2 regions of the Acidovorax sp. GW823-FHT02H02 genome follow, and region 1 is predicted to be linked to the other one. Evidence: riboswitches for the same ligand, from Rfam matches in the RefSeq annotation. Region 1 holds a riboswitch; the other holds the start of a gene.
The links. Region 1 has a riboswitch for thiamine pyrophosphate ahead of thiC (phosphomethylpyrimidine synthase ThiC). Riboswitches for the same ligand answer to the same signal wherever they lie in the genome.
Positions count from the first base shown of each region.

Region 2: another riboswitch for thiamine pyrophosphate. It lies ahead of thiC (phosphomethylpyrimidine synthase ThiC); the one in region 1 lies ahead of thiC (phosphomethylpyrimidine synthase ThiC).

Region 1 covers NZ_JBXAJH010000004.1:1,978-16,533, forward strand. Annotated here, with positions in the region: gene AC1RDS_RS05300 (DUF5681 domain-containing protein) at 1-166, shown strand, start outside; gene AC1RDS_RS05305 (hypothetical protein) at 159-407, shown strand; gene AC1RDS_RS05310 (Y-family DNA polymerase) at 748-2,010, opposite strand; gene AC1RDS_RS05315 (endonuclease) at 2,007-2,840, opposite strand; gene AC1RDS_RS05320 (LexA family protein) at 2,845-3,285, opposite strand; gene AC1RDS_RS05325 (FadR/GntR family transcriptional regulator) at 3,532-4,305, shown strand; gene AC1RDS_RS05330 (amidohydrolase family protein) at 4,302-5,168, shown strand; gene AC1RDS_RS05335 (TRAP transporter substrate-binding protein) at 5,224-6,225, shown strand; gene AC1RDS_RS05340 (TRAP transporter small permease) at 6,239-6,754, shown strand; gene AC1RDS_RS05345 (TRAP transporter large permease) at 6,761-8,032, shown strand; gene AC1RDS_RS05350 (FAD-binding oxidoreductase) at 8,050-9,468, shown strand; gene AC1RDS_RS05355 (electron transfer flavoprotein subunit beta/FixA family protein) at 9,797-10,546, shown strand; gene AC1RDS_RS05360 (electron transfer flavoprotein subunit alpha/FixB family protein) at 10,549-11,484, shown strand; gene AC1RDS_RS05365 (acyl-CoA thioesterase) at 11,491-11,961, shown strand; TPP riboswitch at 12,344-12,447, shown strand; gene thiC (phosphomethylpyrimidine synthase ThiC) at 12,517-14,445, shown strand.
Region 2 covers NZ_JBXAJH010000007.1:66,857-81,646, forward strand. Annotated here, with positions in the region: gene gspL (type II secretion system protein GspL) at 15-1,277, shown strand; gene AC1RDS_RS09595 (type II secretion system protein M) at 1,274-1,816, shown strand; gene gspN (type II secretion system protein N) at 1,844-2,659, shown strand; gene gspD (type II secretion system secretin GspD) at 2,664-4,913, shown strand; gene AC1RDS_RS09610 (GspE/PulE family protein) at 4,926-6,314, shown strand; gene thiC (phosphomethylpyrimidine synthase ThiC) at 6,492-8,384, opposite strand; TPP riboswitch at 8,495-8,614, opposite strand; gene AC1RDS_RS09620 (hypothetical protein) at 8,657-8,833, opposite strand; gene lpxC (UDP-3-O-acyl-N-acetylglucosamine deacetylase) at 8,963-9,886, opposite strand; gene ftsZ (cell division protein FtsZ) at 10,171-11,412, opposite strand; gene ftsA (cell division protein FtsA) at 11,561-12,790, opposite strand; gene AC1RDS_RS09640 (cell division protein FtsQ/DivIB) at 12,841-13,632, opposite strand; gene AC1RDS_RS09645 (D-alanine--D-alanine ligase) at 13,629-14,642, opposite strand; gene murC (UDP-N-acetylmuramate--L-alanine ligase) at 14,642-14,790, opposite strand, start outside.

The sequences.
Region 1 (14,556 bases):
GGCCGTGTTGACAGCGGTCGCTGCCGGCGAGCTGACTCCCAGTCAGGGCGCATCACTACTAGGGGCAATCGGCACGCTGGCTCGTGTGGCTGAAATTGACGAACTGATTACCCGCATCGAAGCACTGGAAGCCACGCACACAAACCGAGAGGGGTTGCATGGGTAATAACCTGAGAAAACTTGAAATGCGCCTGCTGGCACTCGAGCGAAACCGCACGAGTAGTCGACCCACTTGCGGCGTGGTGACGTTTGGGCGGCATGAGACGGCAGACGAAGCCATTGAGCGAGCCAGGCTCGCAGGGATGACTGGTTCTATTTTGGTGGTCCCAGAACCCATGACCGAAGAGGAGTGGGTAGCCATGATGAAAGATGCGATCATTCAAGACAGCCAAAAAAATAACCTATGAAAGGGACTCTCATGAACAAAAAGGCGCGACCCGAGGCCGTCGGCAATGAGAAGTATTCGTCCATCTGGGAGAGTACCCCCCATTGGACTTATGCCAGGCGGGACCGATACCCCTGCGGCACTGGGCTCGGCGAATACTTCGACCCTGGGAGCGTCAGGGACACTTTTCAGGGCCGACTGCACGGCTTTCTCAATCGCATCAAGCGACTGCTTCCTTTTCGCTGAAGCACCGTCGCTGAACTTTCCTCGACAGGTGCGGCATGAGTGGCTGGCGGAGAGAAATGGGCCTGCCTGCGAAGCTGGTACGGCCTAATAAATAAGACCCTGTTGGCCATACCGAATCACACCACCGGCACCTCGTCCCATGCCGTCGTGTAGTTCGGTGACTTGCGCTCCTGGCGCATCTCCCAGTCCCTGAACGCCCCCTGCGTGGACACTTTGACCGTACCCCGCCCAAAGCGCTGGTTGAGGGTGTCCAGCGCCAGCATCAGCTTGTCGTTGGCAAGGGTCACTGGCTCCAGCAGATCACCCTGCCGATGCGTCACTGGACTGATCTCGCTGAGCATGACCCCGGCCTTCTTGTACTGGTAACCCGGCTTAAACATCCGCTCGCACAAGTACGCCGCCCAGCGGTTGACCTCCAGGCTGTCGTTCGTGGGGTATGGCAACGGGACCGCCAGGCTTGGGTTGTATTGCGGCAGGTCCTTGCGAAAACGGTTGGTCTGCAAGAAAACCTGGATCACTGCCGCGTGACTCTTCTGTGTGCGCAGCTTTGCGCAGGCATTGGCCACGAAGGTGGACAGCGCGTCCTGGAGGATGACCAGCTCCGTGACCATGTTGCCGAATGACCGGCTGGAGATGATCTGCTGCTTGTCTGGCTGGATTTCCTGCAAGTCTATGCAGGGCACTTCCTGCAACTCGCGCTGGATCTTCTCCATGACCACGCCGAACTCGGCACGTAGCGTCGGCACATGCGCGTGGCGCAAGTCATGCACGGTCTGCACGCCGTGGACTGCCAGTTTCTTGGTCAGCTTGCGCCCTACTCCCCAGACCTCCTCAACGGCAATTTGCTTGAGCAGCCTTGTCTTCTGCTCATCGGTCAGCTCGTTGTAGTTGAAGACGCCTTTGGAGCGAGGGTGCTTCTTGGCCACATGGTTGGCCAGCTTGGCCAGGGTCTTGGTCGGGCCAATGCCGACGCACACCGGGATGCCCGTCCACATCCCAACCCGCTGGCGCATGCTGTAGCTCACGTCCCGCAGCTTGCGGATGCCAGTGAGGTCCACGAAGCACTCATCGATGGAATACACCTCGTGCCGAGGAGAGAAATGACTCAGGATGGACATCACCCGATTCGACATGTCGGCATACAACGCGTAGTTACTGCTGAAGGCCAGGATGCCATGCTCTTCGGCCAACTGCTTGCACTCGAACCAGGGCTGGCCCATCCGGATACCGAGGGCCTTGGCCTCGTTGGACCGGGACACCGCACAGCCATCGTTGTTCGAGAGCACCACCATCGGCACCCGCGTCAGGTCAGGACGGAAGACCCGCTCGCAGGAGACGTAGAAGTTGTTGCAATCAACCAGGGCCAGCTGCTGGGTCATACCACCTCGACCGTGGCGGTCCCCATCATGATCGGCTTGACCAGAATCTTGTACGTGTCCAGGTCAAACCCGTGCTGCTCGTGCGTGCTGAGTTCGTTGGCTCTGGAGCACCAGGTGCCCATGTAGCGCCAGTCCTGGATGCGGTGACGCTGGACCCAGTCGCCACTTTGCTCGACCAGATCTACGGCACCAGGGAACGGCCACACCTGCACCTTCATGTCCACCAGTGCTGAAAACAGCCGCTGGTCATGCTCCCGACGGCCTTCCTTGCCCACGCAGGCGCCCAGGCAAGTTTTGACTTGGAGGCCAAAGCAGCCCCGCTTGCTGATCTTCTCCAGCCCCAGTAGGCCCAGACACAGCCGGTGCTGGTCGGCCAGCTCCCGCAACTTGCTCTGGGCCGAATGCACGGAGCTGAACAAGCCGTACAGGTCATCGGCCTGCCCAACAGCCACCGCCTTACCGGAGAGGATTTCCGGGCTGACAACGCCGTCTTGCTCCGCGAGGCGGATTGAGCACAGGTTGCGCAGGCGCCGCAGTCGGATGTTGAACAAGGGGCTTTGCTGCTTGATCAGACGCGCTTCCAGCAGCAGTGCGCCGATCTCTCCTGCAGTCTCGATGAACTCCACCCGCCGGGACTGGGCAATCATCTCGGCCTCGTCTTCGGCACGCAGGTGTGACAGCACCCGGCTGCGAATATCCACGCTCTTGCCGATGTAGAGAGGCAGCGTGCCCTCGCCCTTGAATATGTAGACACCCGAGGTGCGTGGCAAAGCCGCCAGCGAGCCTGGGTCAATCTGATGCGGTAGCGGTGAAGCGTCAGGCTGCGTCATGGTCTCAGTACAGCTTGTGCAAGTTGTAGGTCACCACACCCCAGACGGAAAACTCTTCCTCCGGCTTGACCACGATGGTCGGGTAGCGCTGGTTTTCCGGGACGAGCTTGATGACGCCGCCTTTTCGGTACAGCCGTTTGAGCGTGAACTCATTGCTCAGGACCGCCAACACGATGTCCCCATGCTTGGGCTCGATAGAGCGGTCGATCAGCAAGGAGTCGCCCTCATAGATGCCGATGTCAATCATCGAGTCACCCTTGACCCGGTGAACGTACGTGGCGTCCGCATTGCGGATCAGGTGGTCATTGAGGTCGATACGCTTGCGCGTGTGATCACCTGCGGGGGAGGCAAATCCCGCAGGCACCTTCCAGCCACACACCTCCAGCCAGACCTTCTTGTCGGTCACGAGAACGGGTTGCGGGTGGGTAAGTACTGCGGCTTTCATGCCACCGAATATACTGTTATTTCATACAGCATTTCAAGTACACTAAGGTCCTCAGCCGCAAGCGCTTAATGGCGAACCTCGGGCAGCTTTCGGCCAGAAGCAGAGATCTTGGGCCATTCCTGAATTCAGTCGTTCACAGTTCATTGCGGACCGCAGTGATTTATTGGTCAACTTGATATCAATTAACTAATTTTCCAAGGGTTTCCACCAATACGACATCTCAACTTATCAGATAACCTGGTAACCATGTTTGAACACACTATGACAGCTCTTCCGAAGCCATTGCGCTTTCCCGATGAAATCACCACTGTGCTGCTACGCAGGATTGAGTCGGGTGAGTACACGCCTGGCTCCAAATTGCCTTCAACGCGCGAATTTGCACAGGCGTTCAATGTGAGCCCACCCATGGTGCGTGAAGCACTGTCGCGGCTCAAGCACGATGGCTATGTTGAAGCGCGTCAAGGCTCGGGGGTATTTGTCAGTACTCGGCAGTCAACACCTAGCCTTCGGCTCGGCGCAGGCATGACTGCTGACCAAGCGTTGCTTGCTGATACCTATGAAGTACGTCTTCATGTCGAGCAATCGTGCGCTGAGCTGGCAGCTTTGCGCCGTACAAATGAAAACCTGATCGAGATGCGCTTGGCCTTGGACGAGATGGCCGAGGCGGTCAAAAACCACACCAATGGCACGCCAGCAGATGTCCGGTTTCATCTCGCGATAGCTCGGGCCACACACAATGAGGCGATGCTGAAGTTGCTCAGGTTCCTGCATGGCTCCCTGGAAGAAAGCGTTCAGTTGGCCCGTGTTAACAGTGAAAAGACGCCTGGACAGCCCCAGAAAACACAGCTTGAACATCAATCGATTTACGCTGCCATTGAGGCAGCTGATCCTTTGGCCGCGAGACTGGCTGTCAAAGCTCACCTCGATGGCGCGGCCAATCGACTGGGTTTGCGCGTTGGTCCGCATCCTCAAGCCGATGTACAGAGCAAGGTCGCCTCAGACCGTCAGGAAAACAAATGAGCGCCACCCACACATATCTGCCCTACAAGGCGGAAGTTTCGGTGCCGTCCAAACGCTTGCCAGCTGGCGCGTGCGACTGCCACTTTCATGTCTTTGAAGACGCAAACCAGTATCCGTTCGCCGCTGCTCGCAGCTACACGCCAACGCCTGCGCCCATGGGAGCGTACAGGGCAATGACGCGTACGCTGGGCATTGAGCGTGCCGTCCTTGTGCATCCAAGCGTCTACGGACGCGACCACTCAAGTTTTGAGCATGCGCTGGCAGAGAACACCAGCTGGCTGCGAGGCGTTGCGGTGGTCTACACCGATATATCCGATCGGCAAATCCAGTATTGGCATCAGCTAGGCGCTCGTGGAACGCGTTGCAACGCACTGTTTGATGGGGGTGCTGCCATGCAGGACTTACCGGAGATTGTGGCACGTATCAAACCCCTGGGCTGGCATCTACAAGTGCTCATTGATGTCGATAAAGACCCCGAAATGGTCATCAAGATGTCTAGGTTCGGCGTACCACTCGTGGTCGACCACTACGGTCATGTTCCCGCCGAGCGAGCGATCAACAGCAAGGGCTTCAACAACCTCCAAGCCCTGATCAAGGAGGGCAACACTTGGGTGAAGCTTTCCGGAGGCTACCGAATTTCTCCACAACGCAGCAAATTCACAGACGTCGCACCGCTGATGCAGGCATTGCTCAAAGCCAACCCCGACCGACTCGTCTGGGGTAGCGACTGGCCGCACCCATCAATCGCGGCCCCTATGCCCGACGACGGGCACCTGATCGATGCACTGCTTGATGCTTGCGGGCCACAGGAGATTCAAAAGATTCTGGTCGATAACCCTACACGGCTTTACTGGAACGACTGAGAAGTTCAGTCGTGATTTATCTCATTGATCAACCCACCACCAAAAAGGAGACAACATGAAACGTCGCACCCCTCTGAAACTAATCGCCAGCCTGTCCGCAGCGGCACTGCTGGCCATCGCGCCCACAGCGCATGCACAAAACAAGCCAATCATCAAGGTCGGTTGGACCACTTCCGATGGCGCGCAGGACCCCTACGCTATTGGCGCACGCGCCTTCAAGGCAGCGGTGGAAAAGAACACCAAGGGCACCGTCGAAGTACAGCTTTTTCCCAACCGTCAACTCGGCGATGAACGCCAGATGCTTGAAGGCATGCGCTTTGGCACAGTGGATGCTGGCGTAATCACCAACGCCGTGATCGGTCAGATCGAACCTTCTTTCAGCATCAATGATCTTCCGTTCCTCTTTGCAAACGAAGAACAAGCACATAAGGCGCTTGATGGAGCGCTTGGTGCAGAGCTGAGCAAGCGCATTGAGGGCAAAGGCATTGTCGCGCTGGGCTATATGGAGGGTGGCTTTCGCAACATGATCAACAACAAGCGCCCCGTCTCTACTCCCGCAGACGTCCAGGGCGTGAAGTACCGGGTCATGCAAAACCCTATCTACATCGACATGTTCAATTCACTGGGGGGGTCTGCCGTTCCCATGGCCTGGGGCGAGACGTTTACAGCTGTGCAGCAAGGCACGATCGACGGGCTTGAAATCCCCTTGGCAGTCATCGAAGCGAACAAATACTACGAGGTGACCAAATTCCTTTCTCTGACAAATCACACCTATTCGATGATCGGTCTGATGATGAGCAAGCGCGCGCTGGACAAACTCACACCAGAGCAGCGTTCGGCCGTTATCGCAGCAGCCAAGGCCGCCACCATCGAACAGCGAACAACGGCCAAGGCCGATGCCAAGGGCATTTTGACCAAGCTGGAAAAGAGCGGAATGAAAGTCAATGCCATTGGTGATGTCGCAGCATTCCGCAAGGGTGTTTCCTCGCTGTATGAAAAGTACCGACAGGGCGGCAATGGCTCATTGCTGGAACTCGCGTTGAGCGCATCAAAATAATTCGAGGTAGACCATGAAATCGCTCTTTCGCAAAGGCTTCGACTGGCTGGACATGGGAGTGCGAACTGCCGTGATGGCATTCGCAACTGTCATGCTTCTGGCTCTATCTTTACAAGTGTTTATGCGTTTTGTTCTGGATAAGCCTTTGAGTTGGAGCGAGGAGTTGGCCCTGGCGTGCTTTAGCTGGAGCATGCTGCTCGCTATCGGATTGGGGGTCCGCCAGAAAACCCACGTACGCATGGACATCTTGGTGGACCACCTGCCCAAAGCTTTGAGTTTGGTGATTGAGAAAGTGGTCACGCTTTGCATCGCAGGATTTGGTGCATTCCTTGCCGTTGCAGGCAAAGATTACGTCGCAGATGCCGTGGGCTCCACCTCTGCCGCGATTGGTTATCCGATCGTTTATTTGTATGCCTGCGCGCCAGTCTGTGGCCTGGTCATTGCGCTCTTTGCTTTGGAGCACTTGATTCTTGGTAGTCCGGACAAATCACAAGACGAATTGGCCGAGGTCAATGTCTCAAAAGGATAAATAAAAATGACATTAACTTCTTGGATTTTGACGGCTGGTTTTGCTGGTCTGGTCGTGCTCGGGATGCCGTTTGCCTTTGCCATCGCGATCAGCGTCTTGGCCATTCTCGTGCTCAGCGGCATTGAGCCGATGCTGCTGCCCCAGACAATGGTTGCCGGCACGCAAAGCTTCAGCTTGCTTGCCATCCCGTTTTTCATGCTCGCTGGCGAGCTGATGAGTTCGGGTGGCTTGTCGCAGCGCCTGGTTAAAGTGGCAGACGTTTTTGTGCGCCACCTTCCGGGTGGGCTTGGACTTGTGGTTGTGGTTGCGGCTCTCATATTCGCAGCGGTCAGCGGCTCAGCACCTGCCACAACAGCAGCCATCGGCTCTGTAATGATTCCGTCAATGGTCGAACGGGGCTACAGCCGCAACTATGCAACCGCCTTGGTGGTTGCCGTTGGCGTGCTTGCCCCACTGATTCCGCCTTCAATCGCGTTTGTGATTTGGGGTGTCATTGCGGAGCAGTCGATTTCAAAGCTTTTCCTGTCCGGCGTGCTGCCTGGTTTTCTGATGGCTTTTGGCATCACCTTGATCGTCATCTTCAAAGACATTCAAGATAAGAGGCCTCGCCAACCTCGAGCCTCACTGGCCGAAATCATGTCCGTTCTCAAGGAAGGCATCTGGGCCTTGATGGCGCCAATCGTTGTCTTGGGCGGCATTTATGGTGGCGCATTTACCCCCACTGAAGCAGCTGTCGTCGCTTGCCTCTATGCACTGCTTGTCGGCTTCGTCATTGAACGTAGGCTGCGTTGGAAAGATCTGCCCAAGATCATGATGTCCGGCATGACCGTCAGTGCCATCGTCATGGCCATCGTGGCCGTATCGCAAGGTTTTGGATTCTTGGTCGCTCAAGAACAATTGGCAACCCGACTGGCCACCTGGCTCGGAGAGAACATTCACGACCGATGGATGATGCTGCTCGCGCTCAACCTGGGCTTCTTCCTACTGGCAGCGGTGATGGACGAAATCGCCATCATGGTGATTCTTGGCCCCATGCTAATCAGCATTGCCAAGCAGTTCGGCGTAGATCCGATCCATTTCGGAGCGATGATCGTGACGAACGTGGCCATCGGCATGGCGGCACCTCCTATCGGCTACTGCCTGTTCGTTGGCATGGCCATCGGCGGCACGAAGTTGTGGCCGCTCTCGCGTGCGATATTGCCTTTCGTGTTCGTCATGCTGCTGGTGCTGATCGCTGTGACCTACGTGCCAACGTTTGCACTGGCTTTGGTGCCCTGATGATGAGTCCAGAAAATATGTCTGACGATCAATCCGTGCTGAGTCAACTGCGCGGCACAGTGGGCGAGAAACATGTCCTGACCGAGGGCCAGGCCACCGCACCCTACTACGAGGACTGGCGCAAAAAATACCATGGCACTGCATTGGCCGTGGTGTGTCCTGCCAACACCCTGGAGGTGGGGGCGGTCATGCGCTTGGCACAGAAACACGGGTTGGCCATTGTTCCCCAGGGCGGAAACACCGGACTCTCAGGCGGTGCGACGCCCTCGGGCAATGCCCGTCAACTGGTCCTGAGTACGCGACGCCTCAATCGCATACGGCAGATCGATACAGCCAATGACACTGTGACTGTGGAGTCCGGTGTCGTGCTGCAAACGCTGCAGGATGTGGCCCGGGAAAACAACCGACTGTTCCCCCTCTCGCTGGCCGCACAGGGCAGCTGCACTGTTGGAGGCAACCTGGCCACCAATGCCGGGGGCACGGCTGTGTTGAGGTACGGCAGCATGCGTGACCTCACGCTCGGCCTAGAGGTGGTCACCCCTAACGGTGAAATCTGGGACGGCCTGAGAGCCTTGCGCAAAGACAACACAGGCTACGACCTTAAACAACTCTACATCGGCTCTGAAGGAACTTTGGGCATCATCACTGCTGCCGCTCTCAAGCTATTCCCGCACCCCGTCGCCAACCTGACCGCCATGATGGCTCTGCCATCACTGGTTGAAGCCGTCAATTTGTTGGCCCAAGCCCGAGAAGCCCTCGGACCGGGTCTGACAGCATTTGAGGTGATTTCAGCGCCTTGTGTGCCATTGCTCCAAAAACACTACCCGAACCTTCGCTGGCCCTTCAGCGATCCATGCGAAGTAGCTGTGCTGATGGAACTTACTGATCATGACAACGAAGCACATGCGCGCGATCAGCTTGAACGATTACTCATGCGGTCAATGGAAGCAGGGGACGTCTTGGATGGTGTTGTTGCCGAATCGGTTGCGCATTCTCAGACGTTGTGGTCGCTTCGTGAGTCAATTTCCGAGGCACAGGGTCTGGAAGGGGCGCACATCAAACACGATATTTCCGTGCCCGCGTCAGCCGTTGCTCAATTTGTCGCGCAGGCTCAGGAGGCCTTGAGCCAGGCTGCACCAGGTGCACGCTGTGCCTGGTTCGGCCATTTGGGAGATGGGAACTTGCATTTCAATGTGCTTTCCCCAGCAGGCGCCGATCCCATGCCGTTCGCTGCTCGTCAAAATGAAATCAATGAAATTGTTCATGATCTGGTCGTACACCATCGCGGCTCGATTAGCGCCGAACATGGCCTGGGGCAATTGCGCCGAGATGAGAACCAACGATACAAAAGCCCGCTCGAAATGGCGCTGCTGCGCCAGATCAAATCGGCGTTTGATCCCGAAGGACGAATGAACCCCGGTAAGGTTATTGCGTGACGACATTCGGTATTCGTGCCAAAGCCGTAAATGCTTAGGTTCGAGATGAGTGTTCTGCTGCGCGCGATCGCTGAGCTGCCCTCGAAAAAGGCAATGAAGTTTGACGGCCCCAGCGGTTCGACGCATTACTTGCCGCATCGTAATCAATAGCCTGGATTGAGTGGACCTCAGGGCAATTGAGTGAGGTATCCCCTATTGCTGATCCGACATCGAGTCCAGGCATTTAAAGACGAAACCCCAGGATCGTGCAATCTTGGTCGGGCGCTTTGGATAGAGGTTCTCGGCCAATCTGTCAGAACTGTTTTAGATAAATTTTCAAGAGGTTGCTATGAAGATTCTGGTTCCCGTCAAACGGGTGGTGGACTACAACGTCAAGGTGCGCGTCAAGAGCGACAACAGTGGTGTGGACATCGCCAACGTCAAGATGAGCATGAACCCGTTTGACGAGATCGCTGTCGAAGAAGCTGTGCGCCTGAAAGAAAAGGGCGTGGCCACCGAAGTGATCGCCGTCTCCTGCGGCGTGGCGCAGTGCCAGGAAACCCTGCGCACCGCCATGGCCATCGGTGCCGACCGCGGCATCCTGGTGGAAACCGCTGAAGAGCTGCAGCCCCTGGCCGTGGCCAAGCTGCTGAAGGCCTTGGTCGACAAAGAACAACCTGGCCTGATCATTCTGGGCAAGCAGGCCATCGACGACGACTGCAACCAGACCGGTCAGATGCTGGCCGCGCTGGCCGACCTGCCGCAAGCCACCTTCGCTTCCAAAGTCGAAGTTGCTGATGGCAAAGCCAATGTGACCCGTGAAATCGACGGTGGCCTGGAAACCCTGGCTGTGAGCCTGCCTGCTGTGGTGACCACCGACCTGCGCCTGAACGAGCCGCGTTATGTGACGCTGCCCAACATCATGAAGGCCAAGAAAAAGCAGCTCGACACCTTCAAGCCCGAAGACCTCGGCGTCGATGTCGCCCCGCGCATCAAGACCCTCAAGGTCATGGAGCCGGCCAAACGCAGTGCCGGCATCAAGGTGCCTGATGTCGCCACGCTGGTCGACAAACTCAAGAACGTTGCAAAGGTGATCTGATCATGACCGCACTCGTCATTGCCGAACACGACAACGCGTCCATCAAGGGCGCCACCCTCAACACCGTGACCGCTGCTGCCGCTTGCGGTGGCGACGTGCATGTGCTCGTCGCTGGCCACAACGCCGCTGCTGCTGCACAGGCCGCCGCCCAGATCGCTGGTGTCGCCAAAGTCATCCACGCCGACAGCGAAGCCCTGGCCCATGGCCTGGCCGAGAACGTCGCTGCGCAAGTGCTTGCCATCGCCGGCAACTACAGCCACATCCTGTTCCCGGCCACTGCCGGCGGCAAGAACGTGGCCCCGCGCGTGGCCGCCAAGCTCGACGTGGGGCAGATCTCTGACATCACCAAGGTGGACTCGCCCGATACCTTCGAGCGCCCGATCTACGCGGGCAACGCCATTGCCACCGTGCAGTCCGCTGATACCACCAAGGTGATCACTGTGCGCACCACCGGCTTTGACGCGGCTGCCGCCACCGGCGGTTCTGCTGCTGTGGAGTCTGCCGCTGCAGCAGCCGACAACGGCAAGAGCAGCCATGTGGGCAGCGAGATCGCCAAGAGCGACCGCCCCGAGCTGACCGCCGCCAAGATCATTGTGTCGGGTGGCCGCGCCCTGGGCAGCAGCGAGAAGTTCAACGAAGTGATGACGCCCCTGGCCGACAAGCTGGGCGCTGCCATTGGTGCCAGCCGCGCTGCGGTGGACGCGGGCTACGCCCCCAACGACCTGCAGGTTGGACAGACCGGCAAAATCGTCGCCCCTCATCTGTACGTGGCTTGCGGCATCTCGGGCGCCATTCAGCACCTGGCGGGCATGAAGGACTCCAAAGTGATCGTCGCGATCAACAAGGACCCCGAGGCCCCGATCTTCAGCGTGGCTGACTTCGGCCTCGAAGCCGATCTGTTTGCGGCCGTGCCGGAATTGATCAACTTACTTCCTTGACAAGCCATGGAACTGCCTGCGCATCAATTAACCATGACGGTGCTTATGACCCCCGATACCGCGAATTTTTCTGGGAATGTGCATGGTGGGACCATCCTCAAACTGCTGGACCAAGTGGCCTATGCCTGTGCCAGCAGGTATGCAGGTGCATACGTTGTAACCTTAAGTGTTGACCAAGTCATGTTCCGACAGCCCATCCATGTTGGTGAATTGGTTACCTTCCTGGCCTCAGTCAATCACACGGGTACTTCGTCCATGGAAGTAGGCATCAAAGTGATTGCCGAAAACATCCGCACCCAACAAAAACGGCACGTCAATAGCTGCTTCTTCACCATGGTCGCGGTGGATGATGAACGAAAACCGCAAGGGGTTCCTCCGCTTCGGCCCTTCTCCCCAGAGGAGAAACGTCGCTTTGCTGCAGCAGAGACTCGGAGAACCATGCGCCGCGAGATGGAGAAACGATTTTCAGAAATTTGACGATCAATGACAGCTTATGACCGAAGACCTCATTCACGGATGACAGCTTCGGTTATTGCCGAAGGACAGCAATGGGTCGACTGCTGCCGGCCATAAGCCGTCATCCGCATTCTCATCCTGCAGGTCAGGCCTGGGCTGCAGATCTTTGCATGGCTTGCGATGTTTCATTTCTGCAGTCGCGAGCCAACGTAGTTGGAGAGCTTTGATCCCAGCGCCATCAACTTGGATGCGACTGTACCCTTGGTGTTTGCAGCAGTGTTGAGTTGATTACCGATGACTACGACTGCCATATGGGTCGAATAGTTCTTCCCGTCCAGAACCAATTAAAAATCTAATTTAGCCATGCGGCAATAAATTGCTCTATTCGCGGCTGATATACTGAAACAACGCTCCGGGGTGTCCACATGGTGTGGGCTGAGATGGCTTGTCCAAACCCGCGAACTTGATCCGGTTCATACCGGCGGAAGAAGAGCATTTCCCTCTGCCCATGCTGGCTTTGCGCCTGCATGCTAACCAGGGCGACCTTCGGAGCGCACACACTGAAGGAATCTGCTCGTGAATGCTCCCGATCAATTCATCGCCCAATCGGCTACCGTGGATGAGGCCGCTATTGCGCCCCTGCCTGGCTCGCGCAAGGTGTACATACCTGGTTCGCGCCCTGACTTGATGGTCCCGATGCGCGAGATCAGCCAGAACCCCACGCCCTCGGCTTTTGGCGGTGAGGAGAATCCGCCAGTCTTCGTCTACGATACTTCTGGTCCCTACACCGATCCAGCAGCACGCATCGACTTGCGCCATGGCTTGCCTGCGCTGCGCCAGCGCTGGATTGAGGAGCGCCAAGACACTCAGGTCCTTGAAGGCCTGACCAGCGACTTCGGCCGTACCCGAGCCGAAGACCACGCGCTGGATAGCCTGCGCTTTCCCGGTTTGCTGCGCCGGCCACGCCGGGCGCGAACAGGTTCCAACGTCACTCAGATGCATCAGGCACGCAGAGGCATCGTCACGCCCGAGATGGAATTCGTGGCCATTCGCGAGAACATGAACCGAGAGCACTACTTGGCCACGCTGACCGCCAGCGGTCCAGGGGGCGAGAAACTGGCACAAAGACTGGGCCGACAGAATCCAGGACAGGACTTTGGCGCAAGCATTCCAGCACGGATCACCCCCGAGTTCGTGCGTGACGAGGTGGCACGTGGCCGGGCCGTCATTCCCTGCAACATCAACCATCCCGAGTCGGAACCCATGGCCATCGGTCGCAACTTTCTGGTGAAAGTCAACGCCAACATCGGCAATTCGGCGCTGGGCTCCTCGATCAGCGACGAGGTGGACAAGATGACCTGGGCCATCCGCTGGGGCGCCGACACAGTGATGGACTTGTCCACTGGCAAGCACATTCATGAAACAAGGGAATGGATCATCCGTAACTCGCCAGTGCCCATCGGCACGGTACCGATCTACCAGGCGCTGGAAAAAGTGGATGGCAAGGCGCAGGACCTGAGCTGGGAAGTCTTCCGCGACACACTGATCGAGCAAGCCGAACAGGGCGTGGATTACTTCACCATCCACGCAGGTGTGCTGTTGCGCTACGTGCCGCTGACTGCTGATCGCATGACCGGCATCGTGAGCCGGGGTGGCTCCATCATGGCCAAGTGGTGCCTGGCCCATCACCAGGAAAACTTCCTCTACACGCACTTCGAGGACATCTGCGACATCATGAAGTCTTATGACGTGGCCTTCAGTCTGGGTGATGGCCTGCGACCGGGCTCCATCTATGACGCCAACGATGAAGCCCAGTTGTCAGAACTTCGCACCTTGGGCGAGCTCACGCAAAAGGCATGGCAACACGACGTTCAGGTGATGGTTGAAGGCCCTGGCCACGTTCCGCTGCACATGATCAAAGAGAACATGGACCTGCAACTGGAGCAGTGCCATGAAGCGCCTTTCTACACCCTGGGTCCGCTGACCACCGACATCGCTCCTGGGTATGACCACATCACCAGCGGCATCGGAGCGGCCACCATTGGTTGGTACGGCACGGCTATGTTGTGCTACGTGACACCCAAGGAGCACCTAGGCCTGCCGAACAAGCAAGACGTCAAAGAAGGCATCATCACGTACAAGCTGGCAGCTCACGCTGCCGACCTGGCCAAAGGTCACCCTGGCTCGCAGGTGCGTGACAACGCGCTTTCAAAAGCCCGCTTCGAGTTCCGTTGGCAGGATCAGTTCAATCTGGGGCTTGACCCTGACAAGGCACGCGAGTTCCACGACGAGACCCTGCCCAAGGACTCGGCGAAGGTGGCGCATTTCTGTTCGATGTGCGGCCCTCACTTCTGCTCCATGAAGATCACTCAGGACGTTCGCGACTACGCCAACAATCAGGGGCTGGACAACCAATCTGCATTGACTCGCGGGATGGATGAAAAATCCGCTCAATTCAAAGCATCGGGTGGCGAGGTCTACATCCCGATTACGCAGAGTTCTTAAGACCAACTTCAACACAGTCACCCCGATTGGCATTCACTTGGATATATTCTTCGAGTGTCTGCCTTGGGTCGGGTAGAGCCGGTCAAGGGCCGCCGACTCAGTTCGGCCAAG
Region 2 (14,790 bases), on a different contig from region 1:
CGCAAATCCCGCCCATGAGCACCCTGATCCTTTTCCTGCCCCAGGCACCTTCCGGGTCCGCCACCGCCTACAGCTACACGCTGACCGCCGACGGCCACACCGCACTTCGCCACGCCAGCGCCCCGGCGCCGCTGCTGCCCGAGCCTGCCCGGCCGGGCGGCGAGGTGGTGGCGGTGGTGCCGGCAGCGGCGCTGTCGTGGCAGCGCGTGCAATTGCCCCAGGGTGTGCCGCTGGGGGTGAGCCAGCAGACACCGCGCCTGCGCTCGGTGCTCGAAGGCCTGCTGGAAGACCAGCTGCTCGACGAACCTTCCCAGCTGCACTTTGCCCTACAACCGGGTGCCCGCGCTGGCGAGCCGGTATGGGTGGCCGTGTGCGACCGGGCCTGGCTGCGCGAAGCGCTGCAGACACTGGAGGCCGCAGGCCGGCGCGTCGCGCGCGTGGTGCCCGAATTTGCACCGGGCCCCACCGCCAGCGGCGGGCCCGAGCTGTTTGCGCTGGGCAGCCCCGAGGATGCCCAGCTTGTGGTTTGCGGCCACGGACCCGATCAGGGCGTGGCCGTGCTGCCCCTGTCCGCTGCGGCACTGGGTCTGATCGGCCCGGCCCCCCGTCCCGGAGACCCCGACGAAGCGATGCCGCCGGTGCGCGCCGAGCCCGCCGTGGCGACACTGGCCGAGCGCACGCTGGGCCGGTCGGTGGTGCTGCACACCACCAGCCAGCGCGCACTCGATGCGGCGCGCAGCGACTGGGACCTGGCGCAGTTCGACCTAGCCAGCACCGGGCGCACCCGTGCCCTGCGCAAGGCTGGCAGCGCCGCCAGCGCCTTTCTGCATGCACCGCAGTGGCGCGCGGCACGCTGGGGCGCAGGCCTGCTGGCCGCCGCCCATCTGGTGGGCCTGAACGCATGGGCCTGGCAGGAGCGCGGTGCGCTCGCCGCCAAGCAGGCGGGTGTGCGCAATGCGCTCACCCAGACCTTTCCCAAGGTGCAGGTGGTGGTCGATGCCCCCGTGCAGATGGAACGCGAACTGGCCACGCTGCGCCAGGCCGCCGGCAGCGTGTCGCCGCGCGACCTGGAGCCCCTGCTCGCGGCGGCAGGCGCTGCCCTGCCCGCAGGCCAGCTGCCCAATGCACTCGAATACACCGCGGGCGAGCTGCGCCTGCGCGGCGTGACGCTGACGGCCGAAGAGCAGGCGGCCCTGGCCACCCGGCTGCAAGCGGCAGGCTACAGTGCCCGCCTGGACGACGGCAGCCTGTTGCTGCGCCCGGAGACCACACCATGAACACCCCCCTCCACACCGTCGTACAAGACCGCTGGAAGGCCCTGGCCCCGCGCGAGCAGAACCTGCTGCTGGCCGCGGGCGCCGTGGTGGCCCTGGCGCTGCTGTGGTGGGTGGCCCTGGCGCCAGCCCTGGCCACGCTGCGCACGGCCCCCGCGCGCCATGCGGCCCTGGATGCCCAGCTGCAGCGCATGCAAAGCCTGCAGGCCGAAGCCCTGCAACTGCAGGCCGCACCCCGCAGCGCCCCCGGCGATGCCGTGGCCAGCCTGCGCGGCACGCTGACCGAGCGCCTGGGCGCCACGGCCCAGCTCACGCTGGCGGGCGACCGCGCCACCATCACGCTCAAGGGTGCGCCCGCCGACGCCCTGGCCCCATGGCTGGCCCAGGCGCGCAGCAATGCGCTGGCGGTGCCGGTCGAGGCCCGCCTCGCACGCAGCGCGCCAGCAGCCAGCCCTGCGGCCCCCACCCCCCTCGGCAATGGGCCCGCTGCAGCCGCACCGCGCTGGGATGGCAGCCTGGTGCTGCTCCTGCCAGCCCGCTGACCGGTTGCCACTTCCGTGTTCCGCAACGTGTCCCTTCCCCAGCGTTCCCGGCCCCGGCGCACCGCCAAGGCAGCCCCGCGCGCGCCCTGGGGCTGGGCTGCGGCCGGCGTGCTCGCGGGTGTGCTGCCGGCATTGGTGGTTTTTGCGCCGGCGCAGTGGCTGGCCGGGGCGGTGGACCGCGCCAGCCAGGGGCAAGTGCTGCTGGCCCAGGCGCGCGGCACCGTGTGGACCGGGTCGGCCCAGCTGGTGCTGACCGGCGGCGGCGCCAGCCAGGACCGCACCGCCCTGCCCGGGCGCCTGGAGTGGCGCTTGCGCCCCCGCTGGACCGGCCTGCACGCCCAGGTGCACGCCGCCTGCTGCATGGCTGCGCCCCTGCAGGCCCGCATGGACGCGCGCTGGGGCGGCGCACGCCTGGCCATCGCCGATGGCCAGAGCCAGTTCCCCGCCGGCCTGCTGACCGGCCTGGGAACACCCTGGAACACCCTGCAACCCCAGGGCCAGCTGGCCCTGCAGACCCGGGGCCTCGAAGCCCTGTGGACCGCAGGCCGCCTGGTACTGGCGGGCACGGCGCAACTGGACGCGCGGGCCATGTCCTCGCGCCTGTCCACCCTGCGCCCCATGGGCAGCTACCGGCTCGTGCTGCAGGGCGGCGAAGTGCCCACGCTCACCCTGAACACACTCGATGGCGACCTGCAGCTGAACGGCAGCGGCCAATGGGTGGGCCAGCGCCTGCGCTTTACCGGCGAGGCCAGCGCCACGCCCGAGCGCGAGGCGGCCCTGGCCAATCTTCTGAACATCATCGGACGGCGCAATGGCGCGCGCTCCATCATCACCGTGGGTTGACGCTATGACTTCCAATCTTTCACCCCGACTGCAATTTGCTATCAACACAATAGCTGCATGCGCTTTTTTGGTATGCACAAGCGGTCCAGTTCATGCCCAAACGGCGATAGGAACCGGCACCAGCAGCGTGCGCCCGGGCGAGCCCGTCACGCTGAACTTCGCCAACGCCGAGATCGAGGCCGTGGCCCGCACCATGGCCACCATCACCGGCCGCAACGTGGTGGTGGACCCGCGCGTGAAAGGCCAGCTCACGCTGATCACCGAGCGGGCCGTGACGCCTGCGGCCGCTTTCCAGCAATTTCTGGCGGCGCTGCGGCTGCAGGGCTTCACGGTGGTCGAGTCCGCCGGCCTGTACAAGGTGGTGCCCGAGGCCGATGCCAAGCTGCAGGGCGGCAGCGTGAGCGTTTCGCGGGGCGGTGCGGCGGGACCCGGCGGCGGACAGATCGTCACGCAGATCTTCAAGCTCAACTATGAGAACGCGGCCAACCTGGTGCCGGTGCTGCGCCCGCTGATCAGCCCCAACAACACCATCAACGTGAACCCCGGCAACAACTCGCTGGTGATCACCGATTACGCCGACAACCTGCAGCGCCTGGCGCGCATCGTGGCGGCCATGGATGTCTCGAACGCCAGCGATGTGGAGGTGATCCCGCTCAAGAATGCCGTGGCCGCCGACCTGGCGCCGCTGGTGGCACGGCTCATCGATGGTGGCGGCGCAGCCGGCCCGGCCGCGGCCCAGGGCCAGACCGACACCTCGTTCAAGACCACGCTGCTGCCCGAGGCGCGCAGCAACTCGCTGATCCTGCGCGCCGCCAACCCGGCCCGCGTGGCCCAGGTGCGCGCGCTGGTGGACAAGCTCGACCAGCCGCCCGTGCCCGGCAGCAGCGCGGCCAGCGGCAACATCCATGTGGTCTACCTCAAGAATGCCGATGCCACCAAGCTGGCGACCACGCTGCGCGCAGCCATCTCGGCCACGGGGGGCGGCAACGCCGTGTCGTCGGGCTCTGCGGGAACGAGCGGCCTGTCCACCACGGTGGCGTCCTCCGGCACGGCCGGCACCAGCAGCGCCGGCAACAGCGCCGGGCTGGGCGCCGGCAGCGGCGGCGGCGGCCTGGGCATGGGTGCGGGCGCGGGCTCCAGCAGCAGCGCCAGCGGCAACCAGCCCTCCACCGGCGGGCAGATCCAGGCCGACCCCACGACCAACTCGCTCATCATCACCGCGCCCGAGCCCCAGTACCGGCAGCTGCGCGCCGTGATCGACAAGCTCGACGGCCGCCGCGCGCAGGTGCTGGTGGAAAGCCTGATCGTGGAAGTCACGGCCAGCAAGCTGGCCGAGTTCGGCATCCAGTGGCAGAGCGTGCTGGGCAGCAAGGGCGACGGCGTGGTGGGCGCCATCGGCACCAACTCGGCGGTGTCGGGCGGCAACATCCTGGGCCTGGCCGCCGGCATTGCCACCGGCAGCGCCACGGCCCTGGCATCGCTGGGCGGGGGCCTGAACATTGCACTGGCGCCGCGCGTCAACGGCCAGTACTACCTGGGCGCGCTGGCCAACTTCTTGCAAAACAGCGGCGATGCCAATGTGCTCTCCACCCCCAACCTGATGACGCTGGACAACGAAGAGGCCCGCATCGTCATCGGCAACAACGTGCCCTTCGTCACGGGCTCGTACGCCAACACCACCGGCAACAACTCGGTCAATCCCTTCACCACCGTGGAGCGCAAGGACGTGGGTCTGATGCTGCGCGTGCGCCCCCAGATCAACGAGAACGGCACCGTCAAGATGGCCATCTACCAGGAGGTCTCCAAAATCGACGGCAACACCCTCAAGGACGTGAACGGCCCCACCACCAGCAAGCGCTCCATCGAATCGAACGTGCTGGTCGAGGACGGCAGCATCATCGTGCTCGGCGGCCTGCTGGAAGACAGCTACCAGCAGGCCGAGGACAAGGTGCCGTTGATGGGGGACATCCCCGTGCTGGGCAATCTGTTCCGCAGCGAGAACCGCTCGCGCAAGAAGACCAACCTGATGGTGTTTTTGCGCCCCGTGGTAGTGCGCGATGCCGCCGCCAGCGATGCGCTGATGCTCGACCGCTACGAAGCCATCCGTGCGCTGCAGCAGGTCGCGCAACCCGCGCCCAGCGCCGTGATGGGCTCGGTCTCGGCGGCCCCGGTACTGCCCGCGCTGCGCCCCGAAGCCACACCGCCCGCACCCACGCCCGCGTCGTACGAACCCGCTCCCGTCAGCGCACCCTGAGGCGGCACCACCATGCGCCATCCCCTGCCTTATGCCTTTGCGCGCACCGCCCAGTTGCTGCTGGAGGACGACGGCCAGCAGCTGGTGCTGTGGCACGGCCCCCAGCCCAATGCCAGCGCGCTGTCGGAGGTGCTGCGCAAGCACCCCGTGCAGCAGTTGCTGCCGCTCGACGCCCATGGCCTGGCCCAGCGCATCAGCGCCGCCTATGCGCAGGGTGAATCGAGCGCCGCCACGGTGGTGAGCGAGGTCGAATCCGACGCCGATCTCTCGCGCATGATGCAGGAGCTGCCCGCCGTGGAGGACCTGCTGGAAACGGCAGACGACGCGCCCATCATCCGCATGCTCAACGCCCTGCTCACGCAGGCCGCGCGCGATGGCGCCAGCGACATCCACATCGAGCCCTACGAGCGCCATTCCAGCGTGCGCTTTCGCGTGGACGGCAGCCTGCGCGAGGTGGTGCAGCCCAACCGCGCGCTGCACGCAGCGCTGATCTCGCGCCTGAAGATCATGGCCGACCTCGACATTTCCGAAAAGCGCCTGCCGCAGGACGGTCGCATCAGCCTGCGCCTGGGTACCCGGGCCATCGATGTGCGCGTGTCCACCCTGCCCAGCGCCCATGGCGAGCGCGCCGTGCTGCGCCTGCTGGACAAGAGCGAAAGCAAGATCAGCCTCGAAGCCGTGGGCATGCAGGGGGACACCTTGCAGCGCTTCACCAGCCTGATCGCCCAGCCCCACGGCATCGTGCTGGTGACCGGCCCCACGGGATCGGGCAAGACCACCACGCTGTATGCCGCGCTGAGCCGACTCGACGCCACGCGCAACAACATCATGACGGTGGAAGACCCCATCGAGTACGAACTACCCGGCGTGGGCCAGACCCAGGTCAACAGCAAGATCGAGCTGACCTTTGCCAAAGCCCTGCGCGCCATTCTGCGCCAGGACCCGGACATCATCATGATCGGCGAGATCCGCGATTTCGAAACCGCGCAGATCGCCATTCAGGCCTCGCTCACGGGCCACCTGGTGCTGGCCACGCTGCACACCAACGATGCCGCCAGCGCCGTCACGCGCCTGACCGACATGGGCGTGGAGCCGTTCCTGCTGAGTTCGTCCCTGCTGGGCGTGCTGGCCCAGCGCCTGGTGCGCAAGATCTGCCCCCACTGCGCCGGCCAGGGCTGCGACGCCTGCGGCCAGACCGGCTACGCGGGCCGCACGGGGGTGTTCGAGATGCTGGTGACCAATGACACCATCCGCGCGCAAATCCACAGCCAGGCTTCCGAGGCCGACATCCGCGCCGCGGCACTGGCCAACGGCATGGCGCTGATGCGCGACGACGGGGAGCGCCTGATCGCCGCCGGCATCACCAGCCGCGAAGAAGTGGTGCGGGTGACGAGGGACTGATCGCCAGGTGCGCGCCGGTGGCCGGCGCCGTTGGACCCCGGTACCGCCACGGGAAGTTCGGGCGTGCAATGCGACATGTTCAACAGCGGCAAGCACCTACGGCATAAGCGCCATTCGCCAAAAAGAGCGTCCAGCGCTTATACAGAAAGCGCCAGAAGCTCTTTTTAGTAGCAACCGTCAGACCGGCTGGATCGGCACATACAGGCTGCCACCGCCGCGCTGGAACTCCTCGGCCTTGGTCTCCATGCCCGCCGCCAGCGCCTCGGCCTCGGCCACCCCCTTCTGCGCAGCGAAGTCGCGCACTTCCTGCGTGATCTTCATCGAGCAGAACTTGGGGCCGCACATGGAGCAGAAATGCGCCACCTTGGCCGAGTCCTTGGGCAGGGTTTCGTCGTGGTATTCCTTGGCCGTCTCGGGGTCCAGGCCCAGGTTGAACTGGTCCTGCCAGCGGAAGTCGAAGCGCGCCTGGGAGAGTGCATCGTCGCGCGAGCGGGCGCCGGGGTGGCCCTTGGCCACGTCGGCCGCGTGGGCGGCGATCTTGTAGGCGATGATGCCCTGCTTCACGTCATCACGGTCGGGCAGGCCCAGGTGCTCCTTGGGCGTCACGTAGCACAGCATGGCCGTGCCCATCCAGCCGATCATGGCCGCGCCGATGGCGGACGCAATGTGGTCGTAGCCCGGCGCGATGTCGATGGTCAGCGGGCCCAGGGTGTAGAACGGCGCCTCGTGGCAGGTCTTGAGCTGCTCGGTCATGTTGGCCTGGATCATGTGCATGGGCACATGGCCGGGGCCTTCGATCATGGTCTGCACGTCGTGCTTCCAGGCGATCTGGGTGAGTTCGCCCAAGGTGTGCAGCTCGGCGAACTGCGCTTCGTCGTTGGCGTCCGAAGCACAGCCGGGGCGCAGGCCATCGCCCAGGCTGAACGACACGTCGTACGCCTTCATGATGTCGCAGATGTCCTCGAAGTGCTCGTACAAAAAGCTCTCGCGGTGGTGCGCCATGCACCACTTGGCCATGATGGAGCCCCCGCGCGAGACGATGCCCGTGCGGCGCTGGGCCGTGAGGTGGATGTAGGCCAGGCGCACGCCGGCGTGGATGGTGAAGTAGTCCACGCCCTGCTCGGCCTGCTCGATCAGCGTGTCACGGAAGATTTCCCAGGTCAGGTCTTCGGCGATGCCGCCCACCTTCTCCAGCGCCTGGTAGATAGGCACGGTGCCAATCGGCACGGGCGAGTTGCGCACGATCCAGTCGCGCGTGGTGTGGATGTTCTTGCCGGTCGAGAGGTCCATCACGTTGTCGGCACCCCAGCGGATCGCCCACACGAGCTTTTCCACTTCTTCTTCAATGCTCGACGTGACGGCCGAGTTGCCGATGTTGGCGTTGATCTTGACCAGGAAGTTGCGGCCAATCGCCATCGGCTCCACCTCGGGGTGGTTGATATTGGCGGGAATGATGGCGCGGCCCCGGGCCACTTCGTCGCGCACGAACTCGGGCGTGATGATGCGCGGGATGCTCGCGCCCATGGGGTTGCCCATCAGGCGCTGCTCACGGCCTGCGTCGGCCATGTACTGCTGCATCCACTCGCGCTTGCCGTTTTCACGGATGGCCACGTACTCCATCTCGGGGGTGATGATGCCTTTGCGTGCGTAGTGCATCTGCGTGACGTTGGCGCCAGCCTTGGCGCGCAACGGCTTGCGCTGCAGGGCAGCGGCTTCGGCGCGCAGCTGGGCCAGGCGGGTGGCGTCCTCGCTCTTTTGCCCGTCGTCCAGCGCCACGGGAGCGCGGCCTTCGTAGTGCTCCACGTCACCGCGGCCGGTGATCCAGCCGCCGCGCACGCTGGCCAGGCCCTGGCGCACATCGATCACGGCGTTCGGGTCGGTGTAGGGGCCCGAGGTGTCGTACACGCTGACCTGCTCGCCGTTGGTCAGCGCAATGTCGCGCACGGGCACGCGCAGATCGGCGTGCAGCTGGCCGGGGATGTAGGCCTTGCGCGAGGCAGGGAATGGTTCGCGGGTGAGGGCGAGCAGTTCGGCGAATTTCTCGCGGGCGACAGGTTCGGGGGCATTCATGGGGCAGTCTCCTGGTTCCGGTGGCGGGGCTGCTCCGGAATGGACCTGCTCCCCCGCAGCTGCACGGGACAGCTGGGGCATGGCGCCCGCGCCAGGCAGCTGGCATGGGGCATGGAGGGATCGGCTCTTCTTCCGCCGGAATGAACCGGATCAAGTTCGTCGGGTTCGCGTCTGGGCCCGCATTTCAGGCCTCCGCATCTCAGTGCATCAGCACACCCCGGAGCAGGCGCGAGTATAGGCCAGCGCGGCGGCGGCTGCTGCCGTGCCGGTTTTCATGCCAGGCGCCCGATGAACAGCACGGCAAAGAAAAAGACCGTCGCGATGAGGGTCCACTTCAGCACCACCAGGCCAAAGCGCTTGTAGCGCGCCTGGCCCGTGCCGGCATAGAACGCAAAGGAAACCGCTGCCGCCAGCAGCAGTGCCATGGCCAGCCAGCGAAACAGCAGCATTTCAGCGACTCCCTGCGCGGCGAAAACTTGCGCAGCGCAAGCCAGGGACGCCAGGCAAGGGCCACCCCGCAGCGAGGGTATCTTCCCCCTGGGGAGAAGCCGCGAAGCGGCTCAGGGGGGATCTCATATTCACCAGGCCCGCGCGGGTTGCAGGAAGCCGCTGGGCGCCTGGCGCTCGTCCTCGAACGTCACTTCTTCCCAGGCGTCGCGCTGCGCCAGCAGCTCGCGCAACAGCAGGTTGTTCATGGCGTGGCCCGAACGGAAGGCACTGTAGGCAGCCAGCAGGGGCTTGCCAACCAGGTACAGGTCGCCCATGGCGTCAAGGATCTTGTGTTTGACGAACTCGTCGTCGTAGCGCAAGCCGTCGCTGTTGAGCACCTTGTAGTCGTCCATCACGATGGCGTTGTCCAGCCCGCCGCCCAGCGCCAGGCCGCTGGAGCGCATCATTTCCACGTCGCGCGTGAAGCCAAAGGTGCGCGCGCGCGCAATGTCACGGCTGTAGTTGCCGGTCCCCAGGTCGAACTCGACCCGCTGGCCCGTGGAGTCGACCGCCGGGTGATCGAAATCGATCTCGAAACTGAGCTTGTAGCCATGGTAGGGCGTGAGCCTTGCCCATTTGGCTGCGGCCCCCTCGCCCTGGCGCACCTCGACCGGCCGGGTCACGCGAATGAAGCGGCGCGGCGCGTTCTGCAACGCTATGCCTGCGCTTTGCAGCAGAAAGACAAACGATGCCGAGGAACCGTCGAGGATGGGGACCTCTTCTGCCGTGATGTCCACATACAGGTTGTCGATGCCGAGGCCGGCGCAGGCCGACATCAGGTGCTCCACGGTGTGCACCTTGGCATTGCCCGTGCCAATGGTCGATGCCAGGCGGGTATCGGTCACCGCCGTCGCGCAGATGGGGATGTCCACGGGCTGGGGCAGATCCACGCGGCGAAACACGATGCCCGTGTCGGGCTGTGCCGGCCGCAGGGTCAACTCGACCCGCTGGCCGCTGTGCAGCCCCACGCCAACAGCGCGGGTGATCGTCTTGAGGGTGCGTTGCTGAAGCATGGGTAGATTTTAGTGGGCCGACCCGTTGATCACGGCACCGTCTCAACTATGACCCTGATAGAAAACGGAGTGGCCGAGACCGGCGCAACACGTACCAGGGATGCCGAGCAAGGGCCGCCCCGCAGCGAGGGCCTCGTCCCCCTTCCCGGAGCGCGTGGCGAGGCGAGAGAAGGGGCTGAGGGCCGCGGCTCCAAGCCTGCCTGCGCAGGTTTGGACGGTCCCGAAGAGCAGCCACCTCTGGGGGCTGCCCCGAGCGGCGCAGCCGCTCAGGGGGATGGACCGGATCAATCCGCCTGCTTGCGCAGGAAAGCCGGGATCTCCAGATCGTCCATGCCACCCGACGAGAGCGCATCCACGCGGGCGGCCGCCTGCGTGCGGTTGGTGCGCCAGACGCTGGGCACCGACATGCCGCCGTAATCGGCCTGGGAACCACCGACCATGCCACCGGCCACCCCGACGGCACCGCCCATGCCACCGCCAACAGTCATGGGCATCTGGTAGGCCATGTTGTCCGTGCCGGTGCGCAGGCCGCCCTGCACCACCGAAATGGGCTGGCGGCGTGCGTTGGGGCGCGACAGGCCCGTGGCCACCACGGTGACGCGGATCTCGTCGCCCAGGCTGTCGTCGTAGGCGGCGCCGTAGATGACATGCGCATCAGGCGATGCGTAGGCATTGATGGTGCTCATGGCCAGGCGCGACTCGGACAGTTTCAGGCTGCCCTTGGCGGCCGTCACCAGCACCAGCACGCCCTTGGCGCCCGACAGATCGATGCCTTCGAGCAGCGGGCAGGCCACGGCCTGCTCGGCAGCGATGCGGGCGCGGTCGGGGCCGCTGGCGGTGGCCGTGCCCATCATGGCCTTGCCGGGTTCGCCCATCACGGTGCGCACGTCTTCGAAGTCGACGTTCACATGGCCGTATTCGTTGATGATCTCGGCAATGCCGCCCACGGCGTTTTTCAGCACGTCGTTGGCATGCGCAAACGCTTCGTCCTGGGTGATGTCATCGCCCAGCACTTCGAGCAGCTTCTCGTTGAGCACCACGATCAGCGAATCGACATTGGCTTCGAGTTCGGCCAGGCCGTTGTCGGCATTGGTCATGCGGCGGCCGCCTTCCCAGTCGAAGGGCTTGGTGACCACGCCCACGGTGAGAATGCCCATTTCCTTGGCCACGCGCGCGATCACGGGCGCTGCGCCGGTGCCCGTGCCGCCGCCCATGCCCGCGGTGATGAACAGCATGTGGGCGCCCTGGATGGCGGCACGGATGTCGTCCACCGCCGCCTCGGCAGCGTCCCGCCCCTTGTCGGGCTTGCTGCCCGCGCCCAGGCCGCTCTGGCCCAGCTGGATGGTGCGATGGGCCGAGCTGCGGGTGAGCGCCTGCGCGTCGGTGTTGGCGCTGACGAACTCCACGCCCTGCACGCTGCGGGCAATCATGTGTTCGACGGCATTGCTGCCGCCACCGCCCACGCCGATCACCTTGATCTGGGTGCCCTGGTTGAATTCTTCGGCTTCGATCATTTCGATGGTCATGTTGGAGCTCCTGGTGCTAGATTCGTATGCAATTGCCAAATGGGAAAAGGAAGTTGGGTGGAAGAGCATGGCGGTCCGGTACATCGCCATCGCTCACGCGGCAGGAGATGAGGGCTTCCCCGCGCTAACCAGAGTGGATATTTCATGGTCAGAAATTCCCCACGATGAAATCCTTGAAGCGCCCGAACGCGGTCTTCATCGACCCGCTCTTTTGCGCCACCTTGAAGCCACGCAGCCGCGCCAGCCGGGCCTCTTCGAGCAAGCCCATGACGGTGGCGGCACGGGGCTGGGCCACCATGTCCGACAGGGCGCTGGAATACTTGGGGATGCCGCGGCGCACGGGCTTCAGGAAAATGTCTTCACCCAGTTCGATCATTCCGGGCATCACCGAACTGCCGCCCGTGAGCACGATGCCCGAGGACAGCACTTCTTCGTAACCCGACTCGCGCACCACCTGCTGCACCAGCGAGAAGATCTCCTCGACACGCGGCTCGATCACGCCGGCCAGCGCCTGCTTGGACAACATGCGCGGGCTGCGGTCGCCCAGGCCGGGCACTTCCACCTGCGCCTCGGGGTCGGCCAGCAACTGCTTGGCGTAGCCGCTTTCGACCTTGATGTCCTCGGCGTCCTTGGTGGGCGTGCGCAGCGCCATGGCGATGTCGCTGGTGATCAGGTCGCCGGCGATCGGGATCACGGCGGTGTGGCGGATGGCGCCACCGGTGAAGATGGCCACGTCGGTGGTGCCGGCGCCGATGTCCACCAGCACCACACCGAGTTCGCGCTCGTCGTCGGTCAGCACGGCCTGGCTGCTGGCCAGCGGGTTGAGCATGAGCTGCTCGACTTCCAGGCCGCAGCGGCGCACGCACTTGATGATGTTCTCGGCGGCACTTTGGGCGCCGGTCACGATATGGATCTTGGCCTCCAGGCGGATGCCGCTCATGCCGATGGGCTCTTTCACGTCCTGGCCATCGATCACGAATTCCTGCGGCTCCACCAGCAAGAGGCGCTGGTCGCTGCTGATGTTGATGGCCTTGGCCGTCTCGACCACGCGCGCCACGTCGGCAGCAGTGACTTCCTTGTCCTTCACGGCCACCATGCCGCTGGAGTTGAGCCCCCGGATATGGCTGCCCGTGATGCCGGTATAGACGCGCTGGATCTTGCAGTCGGCCATCAGCTCGGCCTCTTTCAGCGCCTGCTGGATGCTCTGCACCGTGGCATCGATGTTCACCACCACGCCGCGCTTGAGGCCATTGCTCGGCGCCACGCCCAGGCCAGCCAGCTTGAGTTCGCCATTGGGCAGCACCTCGGCCACCACGGCCATGACCTTGGCCGTGCCGATGTCCAGCCCCACCACCACGTCTTTGTATTCTCTTGCCATATCAGTGTCTGCCCTTCGTTGTCCTGTCCAGTCGCGGCCGCTCCCCGCGGCTATTTCTTCTTTGCGGCCGCTTCCGCGGTCACGGTCGTCACCCCGCGCAGGCGCAGCGCGTAGCCCCCGGCATGGCGCAGGTCGGCCGACTCCAGCGCGTCGGCGCGGCGCCGGTATTGCGCCGCCACCTGCGTCAGCGTGCGGGTGAAGCGCTGCGTGCGCTCCACCACCTCCTGCGGCGTGCCGCCCCCCAGCTCCAGCACGGCGTTGCTGTCGAGCGTGGCGCGCCAGCCACCGCGCCCCGTCAGCTCCAGCGCCTCCACCGCCATGCCCAGCGGCTCGAACACCGGCTGCAACAAGCCATGCATCCGCAGCACTTCGGCCGAACTGCCCTGGGGGCCCATCAGGCGGGGCAAGCCTTCTTGCTCCACATCGCCCACGTTGGCCTCGAACACCTCGCCCTCGCGGTTGACCAGTGCCGCGCCCGTGTCGGGCCCCCAGTAGGCGGCGGCATCGTGTTCCTGCAGCACCACCCGCAGGCCGCGCGGGAATTCGCGCCGCACCAGGGCCTTGCGCACCCAGGGCGCCTGCTCGAAGGCGGCGCGCGCCGCACGCAGGTCGATGGTGAAAAAGTTGCCCACCAGCTGCGGCGCTACGTTGGCCCGCAAGGTCACGGCGTTGTTGTGCACCAGCTCCCCCTGGACCACGATGCGCGCCACCGAAAAACCGGGGTAGCGCAACACCCAGCGCGTCCCCGCTGCCAGCAGCAGCAGGACGCAGCACAGGAACAGGACCGATGCGGTCAGGTTCATGAGCTTGACGTCCAGCGGTGCGGGCAGCGACTGGTTCATGGCGCGGTGTTCTCCTGCGGTTGGCCTTGCGCGGGGCTGAGCGTGGCGCCCGGCGGCGTGTCCAGCGTGGCCGTGGCGAGCACGCCCACGCACAGGTTTTCGTAGCTGATGCCCAGGGCGCGGGCCGACATGGGCACCAGCGAATGCCCGGTCATGCCCGGCGAGGTGTTGATTTCCAGCAAAAAGGGCTTGCGGTCACTGGCGCGGATCATGATGTCGGCCCGCGCCCAGCCACGGCAGCCCAGCGAACGGAAGGCCTGCACCACCAGGCGCTGGATCTCGCGCTCCTCGGCTTCGGGCAGGCCGCTCGGGCAGTGGTATTGCGTGTCGTCGGTGAAATACTTGTTCTGGTAGTCGTAGTTGCCCTGGGGTGCGACGATGCGGATCACCGGCAGGGCATAGGCACCGGCGCCTTCGCCCAGCACCGGACAGGTGGTTTCGTCGCCCTCGATGAATTGCTCGCACAGCACCTCGGGGTCGTAGCGCGACGCCAGCGCATAGGCCTGCGCGCACGCCTCGGGCGTGGAGACCTTGGTCAACCCGAGGGTCGAGCCCTCGCGCGCCGGCTTGACAATCATGGGCGTGCCCAGCACCTGCAGGGCCTGCGCGGTTTCCTCGGCGCTGGCCACGAGACGCCAGTCGGGCGTGGGCAGCCCTTCGGCGCGCCAGATGCGCTTGGTCATGATCTTGTCCATCGACATGCTGGACGCCATCACGCCAGGGCCGGTGTACGGAATGCCCAGCAATTCCAGCGCACCCTGCACCGTGCCGTCTTCGCCATGGCGCCCGTGCAGGGCAATGAAGCAACGGTCATAGCCGCCGCGCTGGAGTTCGCCCAGATCGCTGTGCGCGGGGTCGAACGCGTGGGCATCCACGCCGCGCGAGCGCAGTGCCTGCAGCACGCCGCGGCCGGACATCAGCGACACATCGCGCTCGGCCGACGCGCCGCCCATCAGCACCGCCACCTTGCCCAGTGCACGCGCATCAATATTGGAACCAAATGTATTCATTACGCTTTCCCTGTCTGCGACAGTAGCTCATTATTTTGTAGCATTTCAACGATTTTCCCGGGTACGGCACCGATGGTCCCCGCGCCCATGCACATCACCACGTCGCCGTCTTTGGCGTTGTCGGCAATGACCTGGGGCATGTCGGCCA